2 linked regions of the Actinoalloteichus fjordicus genome follow. The protein of the gene in region 1 interacts with the protein of each later gene in a pairwise test. Links are inferred from orthologs where the notes say so. Each region holds a gene or a part of one and is shown in the gene's direction. Other genes may lie near its edges. The genes, in order: UA74_RS18300 and hemL.

Region 1 (10,864 bases):
CGCCCAGCAGCACCCGGTCGACGCGGATGCCCGCCGTCCTGGCCGCCTCCCGGTTGCCGCCGATGGCGTACAGCGCGCGGCCGAGGCGGTGTCGGCGCAGCAGCAGCCCGGCCACCGCGAACGCGGCGGCGGCCAGCCACACCGACATCGGAATGCCGAGGAAGGTCGTGGTCGCGACGGCGAAGAAAACCTCCGGCATGTCGAAGAGGGTCTGGCCCTCGGTGAGGCCGACGTGCAGGCCGCGCAGCACGATGAGCATCGCCAGCGTCACGATGAAGGCGTTGAGCTGGAAGCGGACGATCAACACGGCGTTGAGCAGCCCGACCAGCGCCCCCGCGACGACGGCGGCGAGCAGGCCGACGGCGGCGGGCAGCTCGGCACCGAGTCCCGATGAGGCGACCGGCAGCACTAGGAGCGCGCCCAGCGCGGGTGCCAGGCCTGCGGTGGACTCCACGGAGAGGTCGAACTTCCCGGAGATCAACACCAGCGACTCGGCGAGCACCAGCATCGCCAGGGCGGCCGAGGCGCCGAGGATGCTGATCAGGTTGGCGTAGGACAGGAAGTTGGGGTGGACGAAGGCGCCCGCGACGAGCAGGGCGACGATCGCGGGTAGCAGGGCCAGTTCCCGCAGCCTGCCTGCCAACGGCCCGCGCCGGACTGCCTGCGGCCGGGCGCCGGTCGACTCCACGGTGTCGGTCACGTCGAGATCCCTTCGATCGAGGACACCAGGTCCGCGTCTCGCCAGCCCGCCGGATGCTCCGCGACGATCACGCCTCGGAGCAGGACCAGGACGCGATCACAGCGCCGGAGGTCGTCGAGTTCGTCGGAGACGAGGACCACGGCCGTCCCCTCGGCGCGCACCCGGTCGAGTGCGTCGAGCAGCGACTCCTTGGACTTCACGTCCACGCCTGCGGTGGGGTTGATCAACACCAGCAGGCGGGGATCGGTGGCTAGTGCGCGGGCGGTGACCACCTTCTGCTGATTGCCGCCGGAGAGCGACGCCACCGGCTGATCGAGGCCGTCGGCATGCACGTCCAGCTCCTCGGTCGACCGCGCGGCGACGGCGGCGCGGGAGCGCGACGAGACGAACCCGGCCCGGCCGAGTCGGCCGGTGACGGTCATGGTGGCGTTCTCCGCCACCGACAGCTCGGGGACCAGGCCCTGTTCGTGGCGGTCGCGGGGCACGCAGCCGACGCCTGCCGCCAGCGCGGCGGGAACGTCGCCGGTGGGACAGATTCGACCGCCCAGCCGCAGGTAGCCCTCGGCGACGCGCAGACCCGCGAGCGACTCGGCCAGCTCGACCTTCCCGCTGGCGCTGCTGCCCGCCAGGCCGACGACCTCGCCCGCGCGCACGACGAGGTCGACTCCGGCGAAGCGATCACCGTGGAAGCCGGTCAGGCGCAGGACCTCCGGCTCCTCCGTCCCGCCCCTCGGCGCGGTCAGGCCGGTGCCCAGCTCCGCCGCCTCCCCGGTCATCGCCGCGACCAGGTCGGCCCGACCCAGCTGATCGACCGGTGCGGTAAGCACGTGGCGGGCGTCGCGCAGGACGGTGACGTCCTGACACACCTCGTAGACCTCGCGCAGGTGGTGCGAGATGAACAGGAAGGTGACGCCGCCCTCCTGGAGGCGCCGCATCCTAGTGAAGAGCTGCTCGATCTCGGCGCTGTCGAGCTGCGCGGTCGGCTCGTCCAGCACGATGAACCGGGCACCGAAGGAGAGGGCCCTGGCGATCTCGACCAGCTGCCGGTCCTCGATCGACAGCTCCCGCACCTGCCGGTCCACGTCGACCTCGACGTTCCATTCGTCGAGCAGCTCCCGTGCCGCGCGGCGCAGTCGTCGCCAGTCCACCAGCCCGAGCCGACCCGTCGGCTGCCGGTTGAGGAACAGGTTCTCGGCGACGGTCAGGCCCGGCACCACGGTCGGTCGCTGGTAGACGCAGGCCACGGCCCTCCGCCACGCGTCGCGGTCGGCGGGCGGCGGGGCGGGGCGCCCGCCGAGACGGACCTCGCCCGTATCGGGCCGTTCCAGCCCGGTGAGCAGTCGGACCAGGGTGGACTTCCCGGCTCCGTTGCGACCCACCAGGGCGTGCGATCGGCCTGCGACCACACGGAGACCGACGTCGTCGAGGGCGACGGTGGAGCCGTAGCGGCGGTGCACGGCGACGGCCTCGACGAGCGGCGGCTCGACGCCGGGTGGAGGAGTCGACTTCGGATGCGTCATGACGCCGGGCCTTCCTGTGTCGCGGTGCGGCGGGGATTGCGCAGTCGGGGCGGACGGGCGCGCATCCGGCGTCGGAGGGGCTCACGCCTGGATGCGCGGGCGGCCGGTGCCGCCGCAGGCCCGAGACCGCGTCGTCGAGGCCGCAGGGCGACGGCCGGGGCCGGGGTTCGTCGCGCGCCGTGCGGCGGTCGAGCCGGAACCGGCCGATCCCCTGCCGTGCTGGGACATCCGACCGAGAACGACTCGGTATGAGCCGTTCATCGACTCGGCGGACCTTGCGGTTCCGTGCCGTCGTGCGAATTCGTCGAGTTCGTGGGCGGTCCCCCGGTCCCTTCGTCACAAAGGTCTGCGGCCTGCCGGAATCGGTGCCCGCGTCGGCTACTCCGTCTCGTTCTCGTTCTGCGCGGGCGGGTTGTCCGCCCGGTCTTCGCCGGCCCGCCTGCTCGACCGATTCCGCCGTGCAGGCTGCGGCGCCGGTTCAGCCCACGGTGTTGCCCCACAGCGCGGGATCTTCGACGTTGTCGATGTCGACCAGTGGTGTCGGCAGTTGGTCCTCCAGTAGGCCGTTGGGCAGTTCGACGATCTCGCTGCCGTGCGCGGTCGGTCCCGGCGCGAAGGTCTCGCCTGCCATCGCGGCCTTGAGGTAGGACAGGGCCGTGCCTGCGTAGCCGTCGGCGGGCTGGGAGAGCGTTGCGTCGATCTCGCCTCGGCGGATCGCGTCGAGTTCCTGCGGGATGCCGTCGTTGGAGACGATGACGATGTGGTCGGCGTGGCCGCGTTCGTGCAGCATTCCCCGGCCGCGCAGGGTCTGGAGCGCGGGCGCCAGGTACACCCCGCCCGCCTGGAGGTAGACGCCCGCGATGTCGGGTTCGGCGGTGAGGAGGCCGTCGAGCTGCGCGGCGGCCGTCTCGCCGTCCCAGTTCGCCGGGATGTCGAACACCTCGATGTCGGGGTGCCGCCGGGCCATGCAGTCGTGGAAGGCCTCGGACCGCTCTCGACCGTTCACCGAGGACAGATCGCCCTGGATCTGGACCACCTTCCCGGCGCCGATCTCCTCCCCCAGATAGCGGCAGGCCTGGTCGCCGTAGGCGCGGTTGTCGGCGCGCACCACCATGACGACCTCGCCGTCCTCCGGGGCGACGTCCACGGCGACGACGGGGACGCCGCGCCGCTGCGCCTGGTTGAGCCCCGCGACGATGGCCGCACTGTCCAACGGGGCGACCACCAGACCGGCCACCCCCTGGTTCAGCAGGTTGTTGATGTCGGTGATCTGCTGCGCCGGGTCGCCCGCCGAGTTCACCGTCGGCAGCACGTCGACGTCCTGTTCGGCGGCCAGCTCCGGGACGTAGTCGTTGTAGGACTGCCAGAACGGCGAGGTGAGCATCGGGAGCACCACGCCGACGTGACCGCCGTCCCCGACGGGTCCGAGGATGTCGGCGGTGGTCCCGCAGCCTGCGATCAGGAACACCGCCAGTGCCGTCGTCGAGAGTCGCCGTCGCCGTCCGCCCGTGCCCATGTCCGTCTCCTCGGCTGTCGACCGGCGCCCGAGACGAATCGCCTCATTGTCCGACCATTCCGGACCGCGACAATGTCCGAACAGCCGACTACGCCGTGTTTCTCGGAGATTTCTCCACTATTACGCGGAATTGGTAGGATCACTTCTACTCGCGGGGGCGAAAGCGTGTCAAGAGCCGCACCGCAGGCCGCTCCTCACCACAGTCGGCGTCGATCACCGCCGATCGGCCGAGTCGGCTAGACCGAGAGGACGGACGGAATGGACACCGTGCGAGACGAGTTCCCCGGCCGATTCCCGGATCGCTCGTCCACGAGCGTCGACTCCGCCGGGCGGGCTCCGGCTCGCACGGCGCCCGCAGCCTCGGCGAGCGGTGCGGCCGCCGAGGCGGGCCGGACGTCCGTCACCCAGCGGACGATCGAGCAGGTGAAGACGATGATCGCCGAGGGCGAGCTGGTCGCTGGCCAACAACTGCCGACCGAACGGGACTTCGCCGCGCTGCTGGGGATCTCCCGAGGCTCGGTGCGCGAGGCGATCCGCGCGCTGACGATCCTCGGCATCCTGGAGACCCGCCACGGCGCGGGCGTCTACGTGACGGGGCTGCGCCCGGGTGATCTGCTGGAGACCTTCGGCGTGGTCGCCGAGATCTCCCGAGGCCAGACGCTCGTCGAGCTGTTACAGGTGCGGCGGGTGCTCGAATCGGCGGCCACCGCGACCGCCGCCGCCCGCATCACCGAGGCGCAACTGGCCGACGTCGCCGAACACCTGGATCGCATCGGGCGCGGCGGCAGCGTGGAGGAGATCGTCGCCGCCGACCGCGACTTCCACCAGACGATCGTGCACGCGGCGGGCAATGATCTGCTGACCGCGATGCTCGACGGCCTGTCCTCCCGCACCTTCCGGGCCAGGGTGTGGCGGGGCCACGAGGACGCGGCGGCGGTCGGCAGGCTGTGGCAGGAGCACGAACGGATCTACCTCGCCCTGGCCGCCCGCGATCCCGATGCGGCCCGGGCTGCGGCGGCGGCCCACGTCTTGGAGGTGGAGAACTGGCTCGCCGCCAACCTCACCGGACGCTGACCGCCGCCGTCCGAGTTCAGGGCCGCCAGTCGTCGGTGGGCAGCCCCAACCCTGCCTCGACGCCCATCAGTGACACGCCCCCGTCCACCCGCATCGAGGCACCGGTGACATAGGACGCGGCAGGCGAGGCGAGGAAGGCCGTCAGCGCCGCGACCTCCGAGACGCCACCAGGTCTGCCCAGCGGAACGCCCGGCCGGGGCAGGTCGCGGGGATCGACGTCCTCGCGCCGGGTCATCGCGGTGTTGATCTCGCCGGGAGCGACCGCGTTGACGGTGATCCCGTAGCGGCCGAGTTCGAGAGCCATCACCTTGCACAGTGCGCCCGCGCCCGCCTTGGCCGCCGAGTAGGCCGCGAAGCCTGCGCGGGGCAGGTGCTCGTGCACGCTGGTGATCGTGATGATCCGACCGCCCCGGCCAGCGGTGATCATCCGCCGGGCGGCCCGCTGGGAACAGAGGAACACCGCGTCCAGGTCGACGCGCTGCGTCAGGCGCCAGGTCTCGTAGGAGGTGTCGAGGAAGTTCTCGTCGGTGGTGATCCCGGCGTTGTTCACCAGGATGTCGAGGCCGCCCAGATCCTCGGCCAGTTCGTCGATCACGTCGGCGGCCTCGGGCAGCTCGGTCAGCTCCACCTGCCGGATCGCGGCCCGCACCCCCAGGGCGCGAACCTGCTCGGCGACGGCCCGTGCGGCCCGGTCCTCGGTGCGGAAGGTGATGCCCACGTGGACGCCCTGCCGGGCCAATTCGATGGCGACCGCCCGGCCGATGCCGGACTCCGAGCCGGTGACCACGGCGACGCGGTCCCCGGCCGTACCGTCCGAGGGCAACGGGGCGAGCGGGGTGGGCATGCTGATGGAGTCGCTCATGGGTCCGGGATATACCCGAAGGCGCCCCGCCGCGCACGACGGATGAGCTGATCCGTCCTGGCGAGCAGGCCGAACGGCGTGTCCGCCTGCTCGCCACGCGATGGCCGGACTAGCACGGCGTCCCCGCAGCACGCCCTTCCGCCCGCGCCGATGCGAGGCTCGACGGCCCTGATCGCCGAGCCGTCGCGCCTTCCTGACCGGCCCGGGGGCAAGCGGTGTGCCCACGTGTTGCCCTCCTGGTCCTGGCACGGCGGGCCTGGTGCAGGTATCCAGGTGGAGTGTCCGCCCCGACCCTGTGGAGAGATCATGCGCGCCCAGGAGAAGCAGGATCAGACCGAACCGCCGCGCCGGAGGCGGGAACCGACCGTCGACACCGACGTGCCCTCGGTGCCGGATCGTCTGACGCCCGCCGGGGTGTACGCGTTGCAACGCAGCGTCGGCAACGCCGCCGTCGCCCGGCTGTTGGCCGGTCGTCCCGAGGCCCCGGCGGACGGGCCTGCCGGACAGCACACATCGGTGCCGGACGTGCTGCGCTCGTCGGGACGGCCGCTGGACGAGGCGACCCGCGACGACATGGAGTCCAGGCTGGGCGCGGACTTCTCGGACGTGCGGGTGCACACCGGCACGGCGGCCCGGCGCTCGGCGGCCGAGATCGGCTCACGGGCCTACACCTCGGGCAACCACGTAGTGATCGGGGATGGCGGTGGTGACCGGCACACGCTCGCCCACGAGCTTGTGCACGTGATGCAGCAGCGTTCGGGTCCGGTGTCGGGTACCGACGACGGATCGGGTCTGAGCGTGTCGGACCCGTCGGACCGATTCGAGCGCGAGGCGGAGCAGACCGCGCACCGGGTGATGTCCCGACGGCCGTCGGCACCGGCTCGGCTCGCGGCGGCGGGGCCGTCCGGCACGGTTCAGCGCGCACCGGGAACGGAGGTCCAACGGGCGGCGGGCGATCCGCCGGGCGCGCAGCTCTCCCTGCGCAGTCTGGCGCGTCGATGGAAGACCCAGTCCTTCTTCTCGCTCACCACGGGGCGGTCTGGTGAGCTGCAACGGGTGGACGCCGCCGTCGACGCGTGGCGGCGGGCAGAGGCCGAGGACCCGTCCTCGAACCACCCGGATCTGCTGCGCGCCGTCCAACAGGCCGTCCGGGACTGGCGGGCCGCCAAGGCAGGCGGCGGCACGAGCTTCCGAGGCGTGCACGTCAACAGCCTGGCGCGGCGGGTTGCCCTCGTCCTCGGTGAGGGGCCCGCACCCTCGACAGGCAGTCCCACGGAGGGCGTCGAGGAGGAGGACTCCGAGGTGCTTCCGGTGGTGGAGGCACCCGGCGGCGGCGACCTGGCGGAAGAGGAGCGCGCGCCCTCGGAACGGGTGCCGTCGAAGCACGCCCCGTCCGGGCGGTCCCCGTCGCCGGGGGACGGCGAGAAGAGCGAGGAGGAGTTCTTCAGTGACCAGGACATCGAGGAGAACGTCACCCTGAGCGAGAGTGATTCCGACAGCGGCGCCGAAGGCGACCCGTGGATCTACTCCACGAGCGGGAACGTGGCGATCGGCAGACGCTCCCAGACCAAGGACCTCTACGCGGCGGAGTCCGTCATCGCCACGGCGAACGCGGAGCTCGAGGCCTCCGGCGCGGCCGTGCGGCTCAGGAAGGCGGACGGGGAGGTGCCCGGCGAGTTGGCCGAGCGCGGACTCACGAAGTGGCGGCCGGTGATCGTGGCGGGCGGTCAGGAGCGCGGCGACGAGGACATGCTGAGTCCGGACCAGTGCATCGAGGTCGCTCGCGACGTCACGGGCAAGTCGCTGAACAAGGTGCTGCTCGCCCCGGACGAGGGCACGACGGAGCGGGTGGAGCATGACCAGCGGCCGGACGACGTGATCGGTCTGACCTCGTACCCTCGCCTGGTCACCCGACCGGGCATGACGCCCGGCGGCCTCGCCCGCCGCCTCCCCAGCGACGACGGATACCTGCTGTTCAGCTGGCGGAACGTCGACGTCGACGTCGACATCGAGGAGGAACACGAGGGGGAGGTCGTGCCTGCCATGAAGGCAGTCCGCACCGCACTCACCGATGCTGGCATGCCGCTGGGGCACGCCAGCACGCTGCTGAACGCGATGAGATCCCAGGTGCTGGAGACGTACCCGGCCCTGCAACAGATCCTGGTCGACCGCCTGGAGGACGCCGGGGTGTTTGACCGGGAGCCCACGGACGACACCAAGAACAGCATCCAGACCACCACGGGGAACGTGGCCCGGCTCGCCAAGTCGCGCTACCGGCCGTACGACCGGCCCGATCCGGAACGGGACGGGCGGCTGGGGATCAACGAGTCGGCCGACGCCCGCGTCGGCGAGGCGCTCGCGATCTACTCCACGCGGGGCCGGTCGAGGGCCGAACAGGTGGCGGACCAGGAGTCCGGCGCCAGACCGCCGTGGGCGTACCACTTCGCGGGCGTCGTGCTCACCGACGGCGAGGACAAAGTCACCCTGGAGAACTACAACCGCCGAGGGAAGCCGAATGCGAACAGGATGTGGTATTTCGCCCTGTACGGTCCCGGACGCACGTTCCACGAGGCGCACCGGGAGACGGTCACCGGAGCACTCACCCTCGCCATGAGGTGAGCGGCCGCCGGTGCTCAAGTCCGGCGGGGCGGCGAGTCCGACGTGCTCCGCCGAGGAGCGGGTAGGCCGGGATTCGCCTCCGCTCCACCGACGGCAGCAGGCTGGTCGACTACCCCGAGTGTGGTCGTGACGACGGCGTGCCGAACACCGCGAGACAGAACCATCGGGTCGGCCGGTGACCGTCGGGTCCCGGTGCCGGGCGAGGTCCCGGCATGCGGGCCGCTGTCCCGGTCCCATGGTGGTCGACGGGTCCACGTGAGCCATGGCGCGCCCGGCGGGCGGGAGCGCGCCTCCCGCGACCGCGTCCATCCACTTCAGCCGAACGCGCCTCGCCGATCCGCATTCCCGACCCGCCGCCGAGCCGCCCGCGGATCGACGAGGTCGCCTGCGGATCGCGGTGTGATCGGCGAGGCGCTGCCTCAGTCCTCGCCCGTCGGCGGGCGGCCGTCGCGTCTGCGTGCCGAACCGCCTCGGGTGCGCGGGCGCCCACAGCACGCCGGACCACCTGCGAAGACTCGACATCGGCGTGGCAGCATGCCGCCCAGTCTGCGACTCACCGCGGCACCCGCCGCCGTCCCGGCCGCGCCCTCCGCGCCCATCACCATCAGGGAGGCGGCGAGACAGACCCCGCAGGGCATCCCCGTCGCCGCGTCGATGACGTCCAGGATGTCGAGGTCGACGACCGGCAGCTCCGCCCCGCATCGCGCCCGCAGCACGGCGGGGGCCGGGTCCGGCGGCGGACAGACGTGCACCAGTCTGCCCGGCTCAGGAGCGAGGCCGCTGCGGAGCCGGACCAGCCGCACGGGATCGAACTCCAGGACGTTCGGCGGCGGCGGCCTCCGCCCGGCGGCGACCTCCGCGCACTCCCAGCACAGCCGGTATCCCGGTGCGTCGGCGCCGCCTTCGGCACCCTCCCCGGTTCCGACGCCCCAGTCGCCGGGCTCACCGCAGGCGATCTCGGGTGCACCGCCGACGATCAGCGAGCGGCAGCAGAGGGTGACCACCACGGTCCCGATCTCCGGTCGCAGTCCGGCGACGAGATGCCGGTCGCGACGCAGGCCTGCCTCGGACGTGGTGTCCTCGGCGAACCAGGCGTCACGGTCATCGGTCATCGGTTCGCCGCCACCCGCGTCTCCGCAGCACGTATCCGCGCCCAGTCGCGCCTGCTCGGGCTTCTGCGCCGGGGATGGGACTCGCGCCAGCAACGCCAGGCGCAGTCGAGCGCGCCGAAGCCCAGCAGCACGATGCCCGTCGTGGCCACCACCGGGAACAGATGGTCTCCGGCGGTGTCCAGCACACCGCTCAGGAACTGATTTCCCATCATCTCCTCCATGAATGTCTCGGCAGGCGAGCCCGTCGCCGATCCGCGTGCGGACGTCGCGCGGGCAGGACGGCGATCCGAGGCGGTCGCCGCCCCGGTCGTCCCGGTCGATCCCGTTCTGCGATCGAAGAGGATCAGCGACACGCCCTCGGCAGGCAAGGTATCGAACCCTGTTCGCAAAACCTGAATTCAAGATTGAAATTCAGCCTTCCGAGTGAGGCCGACGACACGATGATGATCTTTGGGTACGGTGGGTGGCCGCGAACCGCTGCCCGCGCAGGAAGGCAAGGCTGAGATGTCCCTCGGACCCACCGCGCGGCGGCGCAGACTCGGTACCTCGCTCACCGAACTTCGGGCGAGTGCCCGGAGAAGCCTGGCCGAGGCGGCAGAGCACATCGGCTGCAGTGCCGGGAAGATCCGAAACTGGGAGGCCGGGCGGTCCGGCATCAAGAAGTTCGAGCTGACGGCACTGCTCGACTACTACGAGACACCCGAGAGAGTACGGTCCCTGCTGGAAGAACTGCGCAGAGAGGGCGCACAACGCGGATGGTGGTCGACTTATCGGCTGCCCGAGTGGTTCAAACCCTATGTCGGACTCGAACAGGCCGCCTCGGAAGTGCACAACTTCGAGATCGAGCTGATTCCCGGACTGCTGCAGACCGAGGCCTACGCGCGCGAGATCCACTCGGCGGGTCGGCATATCACGGACCCGGCCGATGTGGAGAAGCGCGTCGCCGCCAGGATGGAACGACAGCAGCGGCTGACCGCGCCCGTACCGCTTGAGCTGCGTGCCGTGGTCAGCGAGTCCGCGCTGTACCGACAGATCGGCGGGCCGGCGATCATGACGGAGCAGCTGCACCACCTGCGACGGCTGGGCCGACTTCCTAATGTGATTCTTCAAGTACTTCCCAACAGCGTCGGTACTCATCCGAGTCTGGCGGGCGGATTCACCCTTCTCCGCTTCGTTGAACAGGCGGACCCCGATGTGGGATGGTCGGAGAATCCCTTGGGCGGTCATGTGATCGAGGATCGCGACGACGTCGCAGCCTTGACATTCATGTTCGACGAGCTGCGCGGGCTTGCTCTGTCCAAACGAGAGACCGCACAGCTCATCGCTAGGATAGTCGCGGAATTCACTCCCTGAGAAGGAAGAGGCGCGGCGTGCATCCATTGACCAGTGTCCGGTGGCGTACCAGTAGTCGCAGCGCCAACGGCGGCCAGTGCGTCGAGATCGGGCAGACCGCCGATGTCG
Region 2 (10,800 bases), 3.8 Mb from region 1 along the record:
GTGATGATCTTCAGTTCGGTGCTCTCGCTCTTCGGTCAGCGCGACGAGATCAGGGCGCAGACGATGCAGGAGAACCAGGGCAACCTGACTCCGGAGGAGGTCGATCAGGCTGTCACCCTCGCCTTCGGGCTGTTCTTCATCGTCTACCTCGCCGTCGCCCTGCTGTTCACCCTGTTCGCCTTCAAGGCCAAGGCCGGTCGGAACTGGGCCCGGATCGCGTTGGCGGTCGTCACCGGACTCAATCTCGTTGCCTTCATCAGCGGTCCGAACCAGGGACATGTGATGAGCCTGGTGTCGATCCTCGTCTCGGTGGCCGCCGTGGTGCTGCTGTACCTGCCCAACTCGAGCGCGTACTTCGCGCTGAAGAAGGGCATGACTCCGCCGCGCGGTCGGGTGATCTGAGCGCCGGACAGGCGGCGAGTCGAACCCGGCCCCAGCGGCCGGTCAGCGGAATGGGTGCGCCCGACCGGTGTGCCGGGAACGACGCATCGGGATTCGCACCAGCGGTTGCATGCTGCGGAGGGTCACGACGGCCGAACGGCCCGGCGTGGTCGGCGGGTGAGTCGTCCTGCCGTGGCCGGTATCACGGCACGGCCGCCGAGCCCGGTCAGCGGACTGGGCGCACCCGCACCGACGTGCCCCGCTCGTCGTCGCAGGCGCCGGGGCTTCGGCACACCGCCGCACCGCGACCGCCTCAGCACGCCGTCGGGTCGCGCACCGTAACCGACGGGCCTGCTCGGACCAAACCGCGAGCTGCCCGATGTCGGCACGACTTAGTCCCGTTCTCACCATTCCGGTGGACGAGTGGACAAGTGCTTTCTACTGTGCAGCACGTGAGCACGCCATATGGTCAACAAGGTCAGGGACAGCCGCAGGAGTTCGGCGGCCCGGCCGCACCGTCGGGTCCGGGCGGTTACCCGCCCGCGCCGCCGCCCGGACCTCCGGGGTCCTACCCGCCACCCCCCGGCGCGCCTGGTGGCTACCCGGCGCAGTCCGGCCCGCAGGGCCCTCCCGGCTACGGCAACTTCCCGGGCGGGATGGAGCAGCCGTCGGGACCGGGGCAGCGTCCCACCCGGCCGCGCACCGTGAACATCGCCTTCATTCTGTATCTGGTGAACTCGGCGCTCGGCATCCTGGGTGCCGTCATCCTCATGGCCACCATGGACTCGCTCATCGTCGCCGAGGCCCGCGCCGCCGGGCTGGACAGCGAAGCCGAGAGCGTGCTGGAGACCTTCCGGGCCGCGATGATGATCACTGCCGTGATCGCCCTGATCTTCTCGGCGGTGTTCCTCCTGTTCGTGTTCATGATGCGGAACGGACGGAACTGGGCCCGAATCCTCCTCACCGTGCTGTCCGGACTCGCCTTGCTCTCCACGATCGGCAGCCTCGGCGACACCGGTTCCAACGGACTCCTCGTCGGCCAGACGATGCTCTCGATCGCGCTGCCGATCGGCGCCATCGTCGCGATGTACCTGCCCGAATCGAACCGTTACTTCAAGTCCAACTGAGCCTCCTCGGCGCTCGGCGGCCGAGCATCATCGGCCCCATCCCGGTCGAGATGCGAGGCCGCCGAGTACCCGCCCCGATCGTCGAGCGGCCCCGCCTTCGACCTACGACCGGGTGTGACACGCCACTTCCTCGAGTAGTAGTCGACTCCGGGTCCGCTCGGCAGCCGGGCCCCGTGGTGCTCGTCCGGCGTCGGCAGGCCCGAGATCGGCTCCAGTGCGGACACGAGTTCGTCCCGGTCTGATCAACATCGGGTCCGAGGTCGGCTGGTCTTCCTACCGTGGCTACTCGTGAATGAGCCAGCCGGTCCTTCAGGACCAGGCACGACCGAGCCTGCACATCCGGACCACGGCACCTACGCGGTCGACGCACCCCCGGAGCCGCCGGGCGCACCCCCGGCGCCGGGGGCCTGGCCCGCTGCGCAGGCCTACCGGGGATACCCGAACGCCATGGCGCCGCCCCAGTCGGTCCTGAGGTCCGCCCCCGTCCGGCCGCGTTCCGTAGACCTCGCGTTCTCCGTGCACCTTTGCGGCTCGGTGCTCGGCCTCCTCAGTGCCCTGCTCGGTCTCGTGATCCTGGACGAGCAGATCCGTGCGGACCTGGGTTCCGACGACCTGGGGATGCCGAGTCTGGACGCCGCGGTCGAGCTCATGAGGATCGTGGCGGTGACGATGACCATAGTCGTCGTCGTCATCTCCGTGGTGTTCCTCTTCTTCGTGTTCGCGATGCGCAACGGACGAAGCTGGGCCCGGATCCTGCTCACCGTGGTCGGCAGCCTGAACCTGCTGGCCAGTCTCGGGTACCTCGGCCAACTGGGCGTGCAGTTCGGCATCGGCGGGGTGGGCGTCGTCGTCGCCACCGTGAACATCCTGATCCTGCCTGTGACGGCCCTGGGGATCATCGCGATGTACCTGCCGGAGTCCAACCGCTATTTCCAGTACAACTGAGCAATGGCAGAACCCGCCGAGGCACCCGTGGTGCTCCCGCCGAAGGTCATTCGCATCGCCGTCGCACTGTGGTACGCGCTGGCCGTCTTCCTCACCCTGCACGCCCTGTTCCTCTGGCTGCGCCCGCAGGGCATCGCCGAGCAGCTTCAGCGGCGGTCCGACGTCACTCCGGCGGAGGCGGCCGACTTCGCCGCAGACCTGGTGTTGGAGAACCTGCTCGTCACGCTGTTCTTCGCGGTGCTCTACTGCGGGTTCGCCTTCCTCCTCGGTCGGCGACGCCGCTGGCCGAGGATCGCGCTGACCGTCGTCGGCGCCCTCCAGCTCTTCCTCCAACTCGGTGCCGGGTTCACGCCCGTGGGCATCGTCGTCCTCCTGCTGGTGATCGGCGGCCTGGTCACCGTCTGGCTGCCGAAGTCGTCGATCTGGCTGAACGGGCGCGATCCGGAGCAGGCGGCCTGATCCGAGCTGGATCAGGTAGCACTCCGCCGCCTCGTCTCGGCCTGCTCACGGTGTGATCGAGGCGGGGCCCCAGCCTGCGGGAGCGGTGCGGCAGGCGGATGCGACTCGGCACGTCCGAGGCCTGCGCACCCCGGAGTGACGATCGCTCCTGCCGCACCGATGATCCGTGCAGGCGGAGTGCCGAACCCGGTGATCGACTCCGTCGCAGGCACGACCCCTCGGGCAGGCGACACATGGCAGACTCTTCGGTCATGACCGCTCCGCACCCGACGAACACGATCGGTGACCACCCGGTGGGGGCACATCGCCTGCACCAGCCGCGCCGTGCCGTGCTCGCCGTCGGCGAGGTGATCCTCGCCGTCGGGCTGGTCGTCCTCGCCGTGTGGCTCTGGCGGACGGGTGTGCTGCGCGACGAACTGCCCACCGGGGAGGGAGAGTCGAGGGTGCTGCTGCGTTACGTCGGCGACCGGCTCGCCCTGTCAGTGGGTGCCGGGTGCCTGGCAGGCGTCCTGCTGCTCGACTCGATTCGTCAGTTCACCCTCGCGATCCGGACTCGGCCGAGGCCCGAGCCCCTCTTCGGGCCGGTCCCGCCGCCGAGCTGACCCGCTGCCACCGGCCGGTCGGGGGACTTGCGAGACTGGTCCGGTGACTCAGGTGCCCGATCCTCCGACGTCCGCGCAGCCGGTGGCCCGTTCGCAGGCCCTGTTCGACCGTGCGAGCGGGGTGACCCCCGGCGGGGTGAACTCGCCGGTTCGTGCGTTCCACTCCGTGGGCGGCACGCCGCGCTTCATGGTGCGCGGCGCAGGCGCCTACCTCTGGGACGCCGACGACAACCGCTACGTCGACCTGGTCAGCTCGTGGGGCCCGATGATCCTGGGCCATGCCCACCCGGCCGTCGTCGACGCGGTGCGGACGTCGGCCGCCGCCGGTCTCTCCTTCGGCACGCCGACGGAGGGCGAGATCCTTCTCGCCGAGGAGATCATCGGCCGGGTCGACCCGGTGGAACAGGTCCGGCTCGTCAACTCGGGCACCGAGGCGACGATGAGCGCCATCCGACTGGCCAGGGGCGTCACCGGCCGAGACAAGATCGTCAAGTTCGCGGGCTGCTACCACGGACACGTCGACGCGCTGCTCGCCGCCGCAGGCTCCGGCCTGGCCACCCTCGGCATCTCCTCCACGCCGGGAGTCTCCTCCGTTCAGACGGCGGACACGATCGTCCTGCCGTACAACGACGTCGCGGCGCTGCGGGCGGTGTTCGCCGAACACGGCCGAGACATCGCCTGCGTGATCACCGAGGCCGCGGCGGGGAACATGGGCGCGGTCGCTCCGCTGCCCGGTTTCAACGCGGAGCTGCGCACCCTGTGCCACGCCTCGGGCGCGCTGCTGATCATGGACGAGGTGATGACGGGCTTCCGCGTCTCCTCGGCGGGCTGGTACGGGCTGGAGGGCGTGGCGGGCGACCTCTACACCTTCGGCAAGGTCATGTCGGGGGGGCTTCCCGCAGCCGCGTTCGGCGGTCGGGCCGACGTGATGTCGGCGCTCTCCCCGGTCGGACCGGTCTACCAGGCAGGGACCCTGTCCGGGAATCCCGTCGCCGTCGCCGCCGGACTTGCGACGCTGCGCACGGCCGACACCTCGGTCTACGCGCGGCTGGACGCCAATGCGCGGCGCCTCGGCGAGTTGTTCGCCGACGCGTTGACCGGCGCCGGAGTGGCCCATCAGATCGGCTATGCGGGCAACCTCGTCAGCATCTTCTTCTCCGACTCGCCGGTACACGACTTCGCCGGTGCCCAGGCCGCCGAGACCTGGCGATTCCCCGCGTTCTTCCGCAGCCTGCTCGCGGCAGGCGTCTACGCCCCGCCGAGCGCCTTCGAGGCCTTCTTCGTCTCGGCCGCACTGGACGACGCCGCGTTCGAGATCATCGCCGCCGCACTGCCCGCCGCCGCGACCGCGGCGGCCGAGGCCCGACCGGAGGGAGATCGGTGAGCACCCGCACCGTCGTTCATCTGCTTCGCCATGGTGAAGTGCACAATCCTGAGGGCATCCTGTACGGAAGGCTGCCCGGCTTCCGGCTCTCCGAGCGCGGCGAACGGCAGGCCGAGACGGTCGCCGAGTTCCTGTCGGGGCACGACATCGTGCACGTGGTGACCTCGCCGTTGGAGCGCGCGAGGCAGACGGCGCTTCCGCTGCTGGCTGCGCACCAGCTCACCCCCTCGATCGACGACCGACTCATCGAGGCGGACAACCTCTTCGAGGGCCAGCGGGTCTCGGTGGGCGACGGCGCGCTGCGGTCGCCGAAGAACTGGCCGAAGCTGCTCAACCCGTTCCTGCCGTCCTGGGGCGAGCCCTACCTGAAGATCGCCCATCGGATGCTGGCCGCCGTGCATCGCGCCAGAGCCGCCGCCGAGGGGCATGAGGCAGTGTGCGTCTCGCATCAGCTCCCGGTGTGGACGGTGCGACAGTTCCTCCAGGGCGATCGGCTCTGGCACGACCCGAGGCATCGGCAGTGTGCGCTGGCCTCGTTGACGAGCCTGGAGTTCGAGGCGGAGCGTCTGGTCGGAATCAGTTACCGCGAACCGGCCGGGCCGTCCGGCAGTCAGGTCGCAGGCGCATGACCAGGCGCTTCCGGCTGGTCGGCCTGCTCGGAGCAGTACTGCTGACGCTCGGTGCATGCAGCTCCGGGCAGGCCGACGACGTCCCCGGCTCCGGCCGATATCAGTTCGTCGCCCCCGGCGGTGAGACGCGCATCCGCTATGACGAGGCGGAACGGCAGCTCGCGCCGGAGATCAACGGCGACGATCTGATGAACGAGGGCGAACAGATCGGCGCTCAGGATTTCGAGGACGAGGTGGTGGTCCTCAATATCTGGGGTTCGTGGTGTGGTCCATGCAGACTTGAAGCCTCACACCTGCAATACGTATATGAGGAGACCGCAGAAGACGGCGTGGCGTTCCTCGGAATCAACGTCAGAGACAACGTGCGTTCGGCGCCGATGGATTTCGTGTCGAATCTCGGAATCACCTATCCGTCGATCTACGATCCCTCCGGACGATCGCTGCTCGGGCTGCGTGGCTATCCGCGCACTGCGGTGCCGTCGACGATCATCCTGGATCGCAGTCATCGAGTGGCCGCAGTGCTCTTGGACGAGGTGCTGGCCGAGGATCTGCTGCCGATCGTGGCGGAGATCGCCGCCGAGGAGTGACGGGTCGGGGTGGGTTCGTCGGGTCGACAACGGTGATCAGTCCTGGTCAGCGGGAACCGAGGAAGGCTCCCGCCTGGGTCTTCTCTCCAGACTCAACCACTCCGGAATCGACGGGGCGGGCTCGCCGACCCCCTGTCTCGCAGTCGTGGCCTGCCGTACGCGGTACCAGCGGGCGGGCCGGGCCGCGTGCGGTGTCGGGGCGGGCCGTCGGCGCGAGCAGGTGATCAGCTCGCCTGCCTCGGCGGGCGCGTGGCGGACGGTGATCGACATCGACCACGGCCCCTCCCCGCCGCCGGGCCGCCTTCGGACGGTGCGGAACGGTCGGTGCGCCGGGTCCATCGAGAGGGTGTGGGCGGGCCCTATCGGACCCTGCGAACTCGGACACCGCGAACTCGGACCCTGCGAACTCGGACCCCGCGAACTCGGACCCCGCGACGAGCAGGCCGCATCTCGTGCTTCGGTGGCATGGCCTCGCGCGGATCTGTGCCGGTCCCGGTGACCCCCGCCGTTCTCGGTGCGCTGTTCGGCCCCGCACGCGGGGGCGAGGCTCGTGGTGCAGCATGATCTCTGGAACGGTCGCGCTCTGCCGAGAAGACGGCAGGGGAGCACGGGCGACCGCGTGGCGCGGCCTCTCTCGGCCTGAGCGGGCCGAGGGCGGACCGGGTCCGCCCGATCGCCGGGGCCGGGCCACGGCCCGACCCGCTCATCGACGGGATTCGGCCTGGCGCGGGGTTCGGCGGGTGCCTCGCCCGCAAGCCGCGTCGGGGCGTATTCTCTCAATCCCCGGTGCGTCTCCTTCCAGTTCTTTCGATGCGGTCCGAATAGCATCGAACCCAGGGTAAGGCCGATGAGTATCGGGGAGTCGACGAGAGCGGTCATGAGTGTTGTCCTCGGCGGTCGTATCGAATTTCGGGTCACGGTGTGGGTGGTCGAATTCCTGCCGCGAGCAATCTTGGTAGGCCGTGACCGCTGGAGAAAATGGTTGCGGGCGATCACAACACGATTGAGTGGTCATAGCGCCACGGTCGGTCGAACGTGATCGCGCAGCGCTGTCCTGTCGACCTCACCTGAAGGGGGTCGGTGGCACTTCTGCCGTGGCCGGCCGATGACTCGGGCTGCCTGCGCCGGAGCTAGAAGAAGTCGAACATCCGCTGCACCATATCGACGGCGCGGTCGAACAGGACCGCGAGGCCTGCGAGCGCGTCGATGCTGAAGAAGGCGATGACGCCGACCGCGACGATGGTGATGAGCAGACAGCTCCACAACGCCTTGAAGGGCCAGAGGAGCACCGAGACGATGCCCTTCAGCAGGAAGCCGACGGCGGTGAACGGCGCCATCAGGATGCGGCCGAGCTGACCTCGGCCGTCCCCGTCGTCGGCGTAGCGCCGGGGGGCGGGCTCCTCACGTCGAGGTTCGGGCTGCGGTGCGATCGTCGGCCGCTGCGCGGGCCGCCTCGCTCGAGGCGTCTCGCCGCGTCGAGACACCTCCGGTCGCCGGGCAGGAGCGTGCTCTGCCGAGTACGGGTCCGCGTACGCCCCCGAGTGAGGCTCCGCATACGGCTGGGAGCGGGGCGCGGCAGCGGACTGGACGTGCTGCGCTCCGCGCGCGGAGTACGGCTCGGAGAAGCCGACCGGCTCCGGCTGGTACTTCGGCGGCTGATCCGTCTCATACGGCGGCGGCTCATTCGCCACGTCCGCCGGGTACGACGTGGGGATCGGGATGCCCGCCAGCAGCCGCGTCCTGGGATGCCCCGGGCCGTTCTGGGCGGGGGGCGCCTGTGACGGTGTCCCCGCCGCGCCCATCGGCTGGACGCGGGTGCCGTCGAGCATCGCTCGCGTCTCGGCGCTCTTCTGCGCGAGCACCGTGGTCACCTGAGCGGGCAGCCAGGCGTGATCGAAGCCGGTGTCGATCTGGGCCAGGATCTCGTCGGGGCGCGGACGATGCACCGGGTTCTTCGCCAGGCAGGTGCCGATGACGTCGCGGAGCGAGGGGGGCAGGCCGTCGAGCGTCGGTTCGTTGTGGACGACTCGATACAGCAGCGCCGTCGAGTTTCCCTCGCCGAAGGGACTCACGCCGGTGGCTGCGAAGACGATGACGCAGCCGAGAGAGAACATGTCGCTCGACGCGGTCACCCGCTCGCCGACGGCCTGCTCCGGCGCCATGAATCCGGGCGTCCCGAAATGCGTGCCGACCTGGGTGAGCGAGACGGCCTCGGCGGCCCAGGCGATGCCGAAGTCGATGACTCGCGGTCCATCGGAGGCGAGCAGCACGTTCGTCGGTTTCACATCACGATGAATCAGTCCGCTCTGATGAATCTCCCGCAGTGCCTCGGCGAGCCCGGCGGTCAATACCCGCAGGGACGATTCCGGAAACGGACCGAAATCACTGACCGCCTTGAGCAGCGAGGGTCCCTCGATATAGGAGGTCACCAGCCAGGGCGGCCGGGCATCGGGGGCGGCCTCGATCACGGCGGCGGTGAAAGCGCCGCTCACGGCGGCTGCCGCGTCGATCTCACGCGCAAAGCGCATTCGAAACTGCTCGTCCTCGGAGTGCTCCTCGCGAATGACCTTGATCGCCACCGGCCTGCCGCCCGGAGAACGACCGAGATACACCCGACCCATTCCGCCTGCGCCGAGCAGTCCGAGTACCCGATAACGGCCGATCTGTCGCGGGTCGGTCGCAGAAAGTGGTTCCATTGAACTGTTCCCCACTCCGACTCGACGATTATCACGGCAGGTTCACTCTTGTCGGTCAGGCTACCAGCGTGTCCCTCGTGCCTCGGCGCTTCGGCCCTCGGCACGGACTCCGAGGGCGTGACAGCGGCCACCGGCCCGGTCGGCAGGCGCCGCGCACTCGACGACGTCTGATTCGGCATCGTCGCAGGCCCTTAATGCGCCCGACGCGAGGTTCGGGGCGATCGGCAGGCGAGTCGTCGGCGAGCCTCTGACGGCCCGGGCGCTGCGCGGGCGAGGCCGGGCTGCTCGCGGCGAGCCCTCGGCTCTTGTCCACCCCGTGCGATCCAAGGCGAGGGCAGACACGAGCGGCGGCCTGCGTCGTCCATCGGCCGCGACCGGTCGCGACCCGACACCCGACACGGGGGTAACCGGCGTCTCGTCGAGGAGGAGCCGACGGAAGGGCCACTGAGTAGGGTGCCTACCCTCGATGCGTGGACCCCTCCGAGTTCGTCATCTCCGGGCCGCTGTTGCTGGCCACGGGAGTCGCCGTGCTTGCAGGTCTCGTGAGTTTCGCCTCGCCGTGCGTGATTCCGCTGGTTCCCGGCTACCTGGCCTATCTCGCGGGGCTCGTCGGCGCCGAGGCGCCGCAGACCCGGCCGGTCCCCGCAGGCGGGATCGCCGCGCGCGACGAACAGGCGGCGGAATCGACCTCCTCGGGCGCCGCCGTGCCCGATTCGGTCGCGGCCGCCGAGCACAGATCCGGCAGGCTTCGGGTCGCGGGCGCGGCCGGCCTGTTCGTCCTCGGATTCACCGCCGTCTTCCTGGCGAGCACGGTGTTCCTGCTCGGCCTCACCGACCTGATCTTCGCCAACCAGCCGCTGCTCCAACGGATCGGCGGGGTCGTCACGATCGCCATGGGACTGGTGTTCCTCGGCTTCGTCCCCGCCCTGCAACGCGACGTGCGGGTGCATCGTCGGTTCGGGACCGGCGTCTGGGGGGCTCCCCTGCTCGGCGGCGTCTTCGGACTCGGCTGGACGCCGTGTCTCAGCCCGACCCTGGGCGGGGTCATCGCGGTCGCCGCGACCACCGACGCCGACGGCGGAATGATGACCAGGGGGATCGTCCTGGTGATCGCCTACTGCCTCGGTCTCGGCCTGCCCTTCGTCCTGCTCGCCCTGGGCGCGGGCTGGGCGGTGCGTACCGGCGACTGGTTGCGGCGCAACAGCAGACGGATTCAGATCGGGGGCGGCGTGCTGCTCCTGATCGTCGGGATCATGCTGGTCACCGGGTTGTGGGGCGTGTTGATCAGCCTGATCCAGGGACCCATCGGAAGTTTCGAGCTGCCGCTGTGACCGTGAAGACTCGCAGGAAACCTCCTGCGCTCCTGGCCTTCCTCCGGAACACCTGGCGCGGCCTCACCACGATGCGGACCGCACTGACCCTGCTGTTCCTGCTGGCCTTGGCTGCCGTGCCGGGTGCGCTGCTGCCCCAGGAGTCGACCAACATCAGCCTGGTCGACGACTTCTACGAGGACTACCCGACCATCGCGCCGATCCTGGCCCGGCTCGGGATGTTCGACGTGTTCGCCAGCGTCTGGTTCGCCGCGATCTACGTGCTGCTGTTCATCTCGCTGATCGGCTGTCTGCTGCCGAGGACCTTCGACCACGCCAAGTCGCTGCGGGCCGAGCCGGTGCTGACGCCCCGTCGCCTCGGCAGGCTGCCCCACCACCGGATCGCCGCCGTGACCGACGACGTCGAGACGGTGCGCGCCCGAGTCGACGAGCGACTCAAGGGCTGGCGGACGGTGCATCGCACCGAGGCCGACGGCGTGCACACCGTCAGCGCGGAACGCGGCTACCTTCGCGAGCTGGGCAACCTGGTGTTCCACTTTGCCCTGGTCGGGCTGCTGGTCTCGATGGCGGCGGGGCGACTGCTCGGGTACGAGGGCCAGGTCATCGTGCGGGCCGACGGCGGCGAGTTCTGCAACTCCGGCATCTACAACTACGACTCG

Evidence for each region.
Region 2: the proteins of UA74_RS18300 (region 1) and hemL interact in binary tests that used the Escherichia coli proteins (3 or more experiments, as listed by UniProt). The link is inferred for Actinoalloteichus fjordicus from one-to-one orthologs.

Annotation. Positions count from the first base shown.
Region 1 is NZ_CP016076.1:4,292,415-4,303,278, forward strand. Bases 3,028-5,902 are described here. They hold UA74_RS18300 (FadR/GntR family transcriptional regulator), read left to right. Parts: upstream 3,028-3,994; coding sequence 3,995-4,810; downstream 4,811-5,902. Other genes in these bases: UA74_RS18295 (sugar ABC transporter substrate-binding protein), read right to left, coding at 3,028-3,736; UA74_RS18305 (SDR family oxidoreductase), read right to left, coding at 4,827-5,672. In the rest of the region: UA74_RS18285 (ABC transporter permease), read right to left, coding at 1-700; UA74_RS18290 (sugar ABC transporter ATP-binding protein), read right to left, coding at 697-2,220; more of UA74_RS18295, read right to left, coding at 2,699-3,027; UA74_RS32995 (eCIS core domain-containing protein), read left to right, coding at 5,979-8,291; UA74_RS18320 (hypothetical protein), read right to left, coding at 8,711-9,403; UA74_RS32100 (hypothetical protein), read right to left, coding at 9,400-9,615; UA74_RS18330 (helix-turn-helix domain-containing protein), read left to right, coding at 9,863-10,756; UA74_RS18335 (DUF397 domain-containing protein), read left to right, coding at 10,774-10,864. UniProt on the Escherichia coli protein: Transcriptional activator of the glcDEFGB operon which is associated with glycolate utilization, and encodes malate synthase G and the genes needed for glycolate oxidase activity. Also negatively regulates the transcription of its own gene.
Region 2 is NZ_CP016076.1:517,953-528,752, forward strand. What follows is about bases 2,917-5,727. They hold hemL (glutamate-1-semialdehyde 2,1-aminomutase), read left to right. Parts: upstream 2,917-3,557; coding sequence 3,558-4,898; downstream 4,899-5,727. Other genes in these bases: UA74_RS02350 (hypothetical protein), read left to right, coding at 3,164-3,514; UA74_RS02360 (histidine phosphatase family protein), read left to right, coding at 4,895-5,527; UA74_RS02365 (TlpA disulfide reductase family protein), read left to right, coding at 5,524-5,727. In the rest of the region: UA74_RS02325 (hypothetical protein), read left to right, coding at 1-402; UA74_RS31405 (hypothetical protein), read left to right, coding at 834-1,508; UA74_RS02340 (hypothetical protein), read left to right, coding at 1,797-2,453; UA74_RS02345 (hypothetical protein), read left to right, coding at 2,457-2,912; more of UA74_RS02365, read left to right, coding at 5,728-6,114; UA74_RS31410 (hypothetical protein), read right to left, coding at 6,151-6,384; UA74_RS02370 (serine/threonine protein kinase), read right to left, coding at 7,245-8,810; UA74_RS02375 (cytochrome c biogenesis CcdA family protein), read left to right, coding at 9,281-10,141; cytochrome c biogenesis protein ResB, read left to right, coding at 10,138-10,800. UniProt on the Escherichia coli protein: Aminomutase that catalyzes the transfer of the amine group on carbon 2 of glutamate 1-semialdehyde to the adjacent carbon 1 to form 5-aminolevulinate.